3 regions of the Serratia sp. D1N4 genome follow, and region 1 is predicted to be linked to each of the others. Evidence: predicted binding sites of a transcription regulator. Region 1 holds the regulator's gene; each other region holds the start of a gene.
What was found. Region 1 encodes CRP, which controls carbon source genes, mostly activating them, when cyclic AMP is high. Its sites were predicted from a motif close to ATGTGANNNNNNTCACAT; they were not measured.
Positions count from the first base shown of each region.

Region 2: the regulator CRP is predicted to act here: its motif matches at 2,042-2,059, upstream of aaeR (HTH-type transcriptional activator AaeR).
Region 3: the regulator CRP is predicted to act here: its motif matches at 1,957-1,974, upstream of ACX1CU_RS00390 (PTS mannitol transporter subunit IICBA).

Region 1 is NZ_CM137274.1:4,971,374-4,974,657, reverse strand. It holds gene ACX1CU_RS22415 (YccS/YhfK family putative transporter) at 1-1,002, opposite strand, end outside; gene crp (cAMP-activated global transcriptional regulator CRP) at 1,058-1,690, opposite strand; gene ACX1CU_RS22405 (OsmC family protein) at 2,073-2,480, shown strand; gene ACX1CU_RS22400 (LysR substrate-binding domain-containing protein) at 2,482-3,284, opposite strand, start outside.
Region 2 is NZ_CM137274.1:4,758,466-4,761,749, reverse strand. It holds gene ACX1CU_RS21355 (acetamidase/formamidase family protein) at 1-849, opposite strand, end outside; gene aaeR (HTH-type transcriptional activator AaeR) at 1,113-2,024, opposite strand; gene aaeX (p-hydroxybenzoic acid efflux pump operon protein AaeX) at 2,331-2,534, shown strand; gene aaeA (p-hydroxybenzoic acid efflux pump subunit AaeA) at 2,542-3,284, shown strand, end outside.
Region 3 is NZ_CM137274.1:81,908-85,191, reverse strand. It holds gene ACX1CU_RS00390 (PTS mannitol transporter subunit IICBA) at 1-1,824, opposite strand, end outside; gene ACX1CU_RS00385 (DUF3053 domain-containing protein) at 2,399-3,118, opposite strand.

The sequences.
Region 1 (3,284 bases):
CAGCGGGCGCTGGCTGCGCAACAGGCGGGCGATGCGGCTGAAGTGGTAAAAACAGAACTGGCCAACCGGGTTGTCGGCATGCTGCGTGGCCACCTTTTCCAGCGCCGCCAGCTCATTCTTCATACTGAAACGCGCTGAACGTCGGTGATAGAGAATATCGTTGGCCACGAGGCGCAAACGCCCGGCAATCACCTGGGCGTTGCGGCGGATAATCGCTTCGGCCTGGCTCTGCTCCACCAGTTTTTGCACTTCTTCTGGCTGATGCAGGCTGACGGTAATGTGTTCCTGCAGATCGAGTGCCACCTGGAAAGTGCGTTGCAGGCGTTTTTGCTCTTGGTTATTGGCATGGGGCAGGAAGTTTAACTGCTGATATAACAGGCTGATCAGATCCATGACTTTCTGCTGGCGTTGCAGCAGCGGCGGTAGTGCGGTTTCTGGATCGATGTGCTGGGTCAGCAGCGAATATTTGGCTTCGAAATAGTCTGCCAACTGGATATAGAGCTGGCTCAGGGATTCGCGCATCGGTTGCTCTTTCCACAGTTTGAACCAGAACCAGGTGAACAGCCCGTACCAGGCGGTGCCGACCAGATACAGCAGCGGTGCATACCAGATCGGCACGTGTCCGGCCATGCTGAGAGAAAAGATGGCAGCGACCAGCGCGGCGGGCAGCAGACGTGCGTGCAGCGGGCTGATTTCACCGCTGACGCCCAGCAACAGCGCCATCGCCAGCATCAGTAAGGGTAACGGGATATGCCACAGCAGCGCCTGTTGCAGCAGCAAACTGCTGAGAGCAAACAGGGAACCGCCAACGGCCAGACGTTTGAAAAAGCGTTTGTGCGGCGTGTCCAACCCGGCGATGTTACAGCAGGCAGGCACCAGAGAGAACAGCAGGCCGAGTTGCAGGTTGCCCATCAGCAGGAAGAAAACCACCGGCAGGCACAGCACCAGCGTTTGCCGCAGTGCATAGTTGACTTCCGGGTGGTAGATCAGGCGCCGCCACATGATGAATGGGGGAAGTTAAAAAAAACGGCGTATCGCTACGCCGTTTCTTCAATAATTAACGCGTGCCGTAAACGACAATAGTTTTGCCGTGGGCAGAAATCAGGTTTTGATCTTCGAGCATTTTCAGAATACGACCGACGGTTTCACGTGAGCAACCGACGATTTGACCAATTTCCTGGCGGGTAATCTTGATTTGCATGCCATCCGGGTGAGTCATGGCGTCGGGCTGTTTTGCCAGGTTCAGCAGGGTTTGTGCAATGCGGCCGGTAACGTCAAGGAAGGCGAGGTTACCCACTTTCTCTGAGGTGATTTGCAGGCGGTTTGCCATCTGCGCAGACAGGCGCATCAGGATATCCGGGTTAACCTGAATCAACTGGCGGAATTTCTTATAAGAAATTTCAGCCACTTCACAGGCTGTTTTCGCTCTAACCCAGGCACTGCGCTCCTGGCCTTCTTCAAATAATCCAAGCTCGCCGATGAAATCCCCCTGGTTAAGGTAGGACAGAATCATCTCTTTGCCTTCTTCATCCTTGATCAGCACCGCCACGGAGCCTTTCACGATGTAGTAGAGCGTTTCGGCCTTTTCACCTTGGTGAATCAGCGTACTCTTTGATGGATATTTGTGGATATGGCAATGAGACAGGAACCATTCGAGAGTCGGGTCTGTTTGCGGTTTGCCGAGAACCATTCGCTGTTATCCTCTGTTGTTATCGCTGCCTTGTATCACAGGGGTCAGAGTTCCCTGTAAAACGTGCTTATAGCCCGGTGTTTTATAGAGTGGCTATCAACAGGTTTTGAGGCATGTTATAGAAATACGCTTGTACCCTAGCATATTAACTTGCGCCAAGTGCTGCAAGCTACATTCTGTTAACATACCAATATAGGGTCCTTTCCTCGGACATTTCCCTGAAATCGGTGACCTGGAAAGAGTTCTTGCGGCTCTGTTTGTAGCACAGAGTGAGGCGGGTGTCTTGTGTTGTCTCGCTTCAGTATGATTAGCATCAGGTTCCGTTGCCAGTTTCTATGCGAAAGCGTACCCTGATTTTGAGAAATTAACTGGAGTGTACAAAATGCAGGCAAGAGTTAAGTGGGTAGAAGGACTGACATTCTTGGGCGAGTCTGCGTCCGGCCATCAGGTATTAATGGACGGTAACGCGGGCGATAAAGCACCAAGTCCGATGGAAATGGTGTTGATGTCGGTTGGCGGTTGTAGCGCCATTGATGTGATGTCGATTCTGCTGAAGGGCCGTAACGATGTCCGTGACTGCGAGGTAAAGCTGACCTCGGAGCGCCGTGAAGAAGCACCGCGTCTGTTTACCCATATCAACCTGCATTTTATCGTCACCGGCAAAGGGCTGACCGACAAGATTGTTGAGCGTGCGGTTAACCTGTCTGCCGAAAAGTATTGCTCGGTCTCGCTGATGCTGAGCAAAGCCGCCAGCGTCACCCACAGCTTTGAAATCTGTGAAGTTGCCTGAGTTACCAGCGGTAGCGGTGGCAGTGGTTACTCAATAAATGCAGAAAACGCCGCGCCGTAATGGTTAGCGGCGATTTTTGTGAGTGCAGCACGCAGTACTGCGCCTGCGGCAGGCTGTCGATCGGCAACGTCACCAGTTTTTGCTGCAAATGGAAAGGCGTGTTCATCGCCCGCGCAACAATGGTCAAATAATCCGCCTCCAACACCATATTCAATCCACATACCGCCGAATCTGAACGAATGGGCTTATTGGTTAATTGCTGATAAAAGCTACCGAGCACCGTTTGCAGTTGCTGGTAATAACCCATGTCGGTTTCTGGCAGCAGCCATTTGGCTCCGTGCAGTTGATCCAGTGATGTTGCCTGTGCCAGAGGGTGTCCTCGGCGCGCAATAATGCAAAACGGGGCTTTGAACAGCGGGGTACAGGTCAAATCTTGCAATGGCATGTCCGGGATCACCGTGCCGATGGCCAAATCCAATTGGCCTGTGTGCAACGCTGGCAACAGCGTGGAGATCTGTGCCTCACGGATCAGCAGATTAGCCTGTGGGGCGGAGGCCTTGAAGAGATCGACCAGTTCCGGGAGTACCGTCACGGCCAGTAGTGAGGAACAACCGATCGCCACGCTACCCTGCGAATGCTGGTTCAGCTGTTGGATCTCCTCGGTGGCGCGCTGTAATTCCTCAATCACTAATCGCATTCGCACAGCAAAAGTATGACCGGCTTCGGTCAGCGTCATCCCCTTGCTGCTGCGTACGATCAACTGGGTTTTTAGCGTTTGCTCCAACTCCTGGATAGCACGGCTGA
Region 2 (3,284 bases), 210 kb from region 1:
GCAGGTTTTCAGCGGATCAACCACCTGGCAGATTTGCAAATCGCCGGTGATGCTCATCAGGTTGATGGCGTCGGCCAGCGTCACTGTGCTGTGATCGGCAATAAAGTGCGCCATATTGCGGGTCGCCAGTTGGGCGGCCTCATCCAGCGTTTTGGCGGAGGCCAGGGTGTACAGCGCGTCTGCGGTGCTGATCATCGGCGTTGGCAGCGGGCGGTTTTTCACCACGCTCAGATTCACCACCACTTCACCGGGGATCTCCAAGCCGCATACCGAGACTTCACCGTCGCCCATGGCGGCATGCAGATCGCCGAGTGCAAACAGCGCGCCTTCCACGTTGACCGGCAGCCACAGCGTGCTGCCTTCGGTGATGATCTTGCAGTCCATATTGCCGCCGTGCGCATCCGGCGTGCCGCATGGCACCGCTTCACCCGCAGGTGCCACGCCAATCACACCAATCATCGGCTTGAGTGGCCAACGCACGCCGCCCGGCAGCAGGGCAAAACCCTCTTCCAGCGGCACGGTGCGGATCTGTGGTTGTTGCAGTTCATCGCCGATCACGCCCAGACCCGGTGCGGTCACCATCACCGCTTGGTGGCTGCGTGGGGTGATGCGTTTGATCTCTACCCGCAGTACGTCGCCCGGTAGCGCGTCCTGCACGTAGACCGGCCCGGTGGCCGGGTTGATGCGGTTCCAGTCCAGCTCGGTAAATGCGGCTTGCTCAGAAGCAATCTGATCTTCGAAACAGTCGCAGGTTTCAAAGCAAACGTCGCTGCCGCTGGCAATTCTTGCCACGGGAGCGTTATCACGCGACATGGCATAAACCACGTGCGTGCGGGGAATTCTTTCCATGGTGATTCCTGTAAAGTTGTGCTGAGTTTTTTCTTATGAGAGGCGTTAATTGCAGTCTGCCAGAGACAGTGTAAATAACCTTGCCTGAAATAATTAATCACATCCGCCGGGGCAGAGGCAAGTGCGGCAAAATCCTGCCCGGCGGCCGTTCGGAGGAATATCCTTTAATTAAAAATCATGCTGGTTTTTTACGTTAGCTAAAAGCGAATAGTGCCGTATAACTGCTTTGCCATTGAGCGAGTAAGCAGCAGGTAAAATATCAATCAGCGATAACCCTGATAGGCCGCCGCCACGCGTTTAAAGTATTCCGTCAGGTAGTTAATACACACTTGCACTTTTAGCGGCAGCTTGTCCTTCTTGGTGTACAGGGCGTATACCGGGCGGGGATCTGAGTGGTAGCGCTTGAACAGAATTTCGATCTCACCGCGTTTGATCTCTTCGATCACCCACATCAGCGGGACATAAGCGATGCCAGCCCCGGCATTCAGCCAGCGGACCATGGTTTGCGAGTCATTGGTCACGAAGCGCCCCTGTGGGGAAATGCGCGTACTGATGCCTTCCGGGGCCATCAGCTCGAATTCGCTGTCTGGCCGCACGCTGTATTCCAGCCAGGAGAAATTCACCATATCGCTCGGTTTTTGCGGCGTGCCGTGTTGGTTGAGGTAGCTTTTGGCGGCGCAAACTACCATCGGCATTGAACCCAAACGCGTGGAAAACAGGCTGGAATCCTGCAACGCACCGGTGCGGATCACCAGGTCCAATCCGTCGGTAATCAGATCGGGGGCCGGAATACCGGTGACTAGATTCACCGTTAAGCCTGGGTACTCTTGCAACATTTCGGCGGTCATGGTGGCCAGCACGTTTTGCGCCATGGTGGAGGAACTGCCAATGCGCAGGGTGCCGATTGGGGTATTGTTCAGCGCATACAGTTGTTCATGCACTTCGGTGGCTTCCTGCAGCATCCGGCGGCAACCTTGATAGTAGATTTTGCCCGCTTCGGTCAGGCCGATACTGCGCGTGCTGCGGTTAAGCAGCTTCACTTGCAGATCATTTTCCAGTTTGGACACTGTCTGGCTGATGGACGAAACGCTCATATCGAGCTGGCGCGCCGCCGCAGTAAACGACCCACACTCAACAACTTTGGCGAACACTGACATCCGTTTGAGTCTTTCCATTGTTCACTCTGGCTTAAAAGTGATTTAGATCACATATTGTAGATGAGCTTATAGTAAGCAGGCTAATATAACCGGGTCGGGTGTATCCTTCTGAGCGCTTGAGCGTGGTCAGCAATGTCGCGGTTTATTGTCGTCTGTCATGCATTCCCTTTCATGAGTCTAAGTTCGTAGTTTAACCCTTTTTTCAGGTTCGTGGCCTGGCAACTGTCTAGGTGCGACGTTTGGCGTCCGTTAGCCAAAATGTAAAGAGAATGTGAAATCAGCAGGGCGCGATCCCCGGTGCAGTAAACAATTAAGGAAAAAGTGATGAGTTTGCTTCCGGTTATGGTCATTTTTGGGATGTCGTTCCCGCCGGTGTTTTTTGAGCTGTTGGCGTCGTTGGTGCTGTTTTTTGTCATGCGCCGCCTGCTACTGCCGACCGGGATTTACGATTTTGTCTGGCATCCCGCGCTGTTCAATACTGCGCTGTATTGCTGCTTGTTTTATCTGGTTTCATGTCTTTTTGTTTGAGGTGGCTGTGAAAACTTTTTCAATACAAATAACCCGAATCGCGATCACGTTGATTTTTGTCGTGCTGGCCGCTATTGCGGTGTTCAAGTCCTGGTCGTTTTACACCGAATCGCCGTGGACGCGTGATGCCAAATTCACCGCCGACGTGGTGGCGATTGCCCCAGACGTCAGCGGCCTGCTGACCGAGATACCGGTCACGGATAACCAACTGGTGGAAAAAGGCCAGATCCTGTTTGTGATCGATAAGCCTCGCTACCAGCAGGCGCTGGCGCAAGCCAATGCTGACGTGGCCTATTATCAGGCGCTGGCCGAAGAGAAGAAACGTGAGGCTGGCCGCCGCGTACGCTTGGGCATTCAGGCGATGTCGCAGGAAGAGATCGATCAGTCGAGCAACTCATTGCAAACCGTGCAGCACCAGTTGGCAAAGGCGATGGCTACCCGCGATCTGGCACAGTTGGATCTCGATCGCACTACGGTTCGTGCACCCGACGACGGCTGGGTAACCAACCTGAACGTACACGCCGGGGAATTTATCACCCGTGGTTCCACCGCCGTGGCGTTGGTGAAGAAAAACACCTTCTACATTCTGGCCTATCTGGAAGAAACCAAACTGAACGGCCTGCAGCAAGGCGATCGGGTGGAAATCACCCCGCTGGGCAGCAACCGCATTATGCATGGCACCGTCGACAGCCTGGCGGCGGCGGTCAATAACAGCAGCAGCACCGTTAACAGTAAGGGATTGGCGTCGAT
Region 3 (3,284 bases), 420 kb from region 1:
GGTCAGGCTGGTGATCACCTGGATATGTTCGTTGTTGCGCGCGGCAATACCGATGACCAGGCGCGCCACTTCATCTTCTTCGTCACCGAAGCGCACGCCATGCGGATACTGGCAGAACACCACACCGGTGCGCAGCACGCGGTCTTTGGCTTCAATGGTGCCATGCGGCACGGCAATCGACTCGCCCAGATAGGTGGAAGTCAGCTTCTCACGCTCCAGCATCGCCGCAACATACTCAGGCTCAACGTAGCCGCCTTTCACCAGTTGCTCGCCCGCAAAGCGGATTGCCTGCTCTTTGTCGGTGGCATGCAGGTTGAGGAATACATTGCTTTCGCTCAGTTTGAACAGGTTCTGCTCACCGGCTTCAAAGCTGTCGTCCAACGTGGCGATCACTTTCTGCTCGGTTTCGCTGGTTTTGTTAGCCGCCACCAGACGCGCGGTCAGATCGTTGTACAACTGGCTGTCGAGGAAGTTGGTCAGCGAAATGTGCTGGGCCTGCGGCGCATGGCGCATCGCACGCTCGGTCAGATCGCGGTGGGTAATCACCAGATCCACATCTTCCGGCAGGTTGTTGATCGCGCAGTTGGTTACGGAGATATGTTTCAGCCCAGCGTCTGCCACTTTCTTGCGCAGCACACCGGCACCCATGGCGCTGGAACCCATACCGGCGTCACAGGCTACGATGATTTTACGCACGGTGTTCAGATCGCCATCTGCCGCTGCATTCGCTGCTTTGCCGCCTTTGGACTGTGCTTTCATGTCCTGAATACGACGGGTCGCTTCTTCCAGGTCATCTTCTTCTTTCACTTTCGAGGTTTTCAGCAGGAAGCCAGAAACCAGGAAGGAAACCAGGAAGGCCGCGAAGATCGCCGTCAGGTTGGCGAAGTAGGCACCTTTTGGCGTCATTGCCAGCACCGCCAGGATAGAGCCCGGAGAAGCTGGGGAAACCAAGCCTCCGTTCAGCACGGTCAGGGTAAACACGCCGGTCATGCCACCCAGAATGACCGCCAGAATCAGGCGTGGGTTCATCAGCACATATGGGAAGTAAATCTCATGGATACCCCCCAGGAAGTGGATGATTGCCGCACCGCCCGCAGACTGCTTGGCACTGCCACGGCCAAAGAACATATAAGCCATCAGTACGCCCAGACCCGGGCCTGGGTTGGCTTCGATCAGGAAGAAGATTGACTTACCGGCTTCGGTAGCCTGCTGGATACCCAGCGGCGAGAAGATACCGTGGTTGATGGCGTTGTTCAGGAACAGGATTTTCGCCGGTTCAACGAAGATCGAGGTCAATGGCAGCAGGTTGTTAACCACCATGATATGCACGCCAGCCGCCAGAATCTTGGACAGCGCTTCGACCAATGGGCCAATGGCAAGGAAAGCGAGGATCGCCAGCAGCATACCGATGATACCGGCAGAGAAGTTGTTCACCAGCATCTCGAAGCCGCTTTTGATCTTACCGTCTACCCAGCGGTCAAAATGTTTGATCGCCCAGCCACCCAGCGGGCCAACAATCATGGCGCCGAGGAACATCGGCATATCGGCCCCGACGATCACGCCCATGGTGGTGATAGCACCCACCACACCACCACGCTCGCCGCCCACCAGTTTACCGCCGGTGTAACCGATCAGCAGTGGCAGCAGATAGGTGATCATTGGGCCAACCAGCTTGGCTAACGTTTCGTTAGGCAACCAACCGGTAGGAATGAATAGCGCAGTGATGATACCCCAGGCGATGAATGCGCCAATGTTGGGCATCACCATATTACTCAGGAAGCGGCCAAAGTTTTGAACTTTAACCTTGATATCTGGTGAAAACATAAAACACACCCCTATTGTTACGCGCTGACAATAAGAGCGCGTGATAATTGTTGTAACGTTCCAGCCATGTTGATGCTGTATGCGAAACGGACTCTACCACGCTCTTTTTACTGCGCGAACCTCTCGATAAAATTGTGACGCATATCACACATAACACCCCCATGATCAGGCATTTATCGTGATGCAAATCACATTTATCCAGTGTAAAAAAAGCACAACAGGACGTTAATCGCATTAAACACAGCAAAAACGTGATACAAATCACAATTTAACTTCGGGTATTTGTTTTTAAATTGTGACATTAATCACAATTTATTTTACATCCGCTAACCGGACCATGGCCAGAAAGCGCATCTTCCCTGTGGGCACGCACTCCGCCAGCCGTTAACCGTGGAGCGAATGAAAGAAAACTACATTAAAAGAAGTGATGAATCGGCGGTATTGCACCTAGTTGAAGTGTAGTACAGAAGTGCTGAGGGGAAGTGCGGCAAGTCATGAGAAAAAATGGGAGTTATGTGGGTAGACCAACACCTTGGCCCACCCACATCGTTCAATGCGCAGCGGCGTTTTCGCCCTATTGCATTACCGCTTGCACGGCTTTTTGTGCGTTCAGAAAATCCGGCTGCTTGGCCACCAGGCTCGCCATCATGGTGTTGTACTGCGTCGCCTGCTGCTGGGTGCGGAACTGTACGCCGCCATTGTTGAAACTGACCTGATTGCCCTGCGCCTGGAGGAAATCCCCGACCTGTACCAGCTCCTGCACGAAGCTGGCCGTGGTTGGAATGGCTGGCATCAAGGCATTGGCCGGTGCGGTGACAATTTTGTCATACGCCTGATTGTAAACCGCTTTCAGATCGTCCGGCTGTTTCAAGGTGGCACGCGCGGTGTCTGCCTGCGTTTTCGCCGACTGGATCTGCTGCCCTAACAGGTTTAACGCGCCCACCGACTGCTTCAGGTTATCGCGCTTGCTCATATAATCCTGCGCGGTGTGGATCTGGTTAATCTGGTCCAGCACCGGAGTCAGGCTGGCATCAACCGACTTCGACAACTGCTGGGAAAAACTGACCAAAATGGCGTAATCACCGGCATAGTTGCCGAATTTCTGTTTCTGATCTTCGCTCAGCGTCGGAATGCTCACGCCGCTGCGCATAACCGTATTCTGTAAGTAATCAACGAATGCCTTGCGTTGTTCTGGCTCTTTATCGCCGCAGGCGGTCAATTGCATAACCACCAACAATGCCAACACCGGTGCCAACCAACGCGCGAAACCTCTGCTCTGGATCCCTACCGCCATGTGACATAACTCCTATTTAAACGTCTCTTTTATCAGGCTCCATACCCTTTACTGCTCTCCATGCGCCTCTCCCCATCGTATCTACCTACAGATTCTTTGGGCCTACAAGAATAGATCAACTGGATGCGATGCGATACGCGATTCGGCTTTCTGGGCACATTCAGGC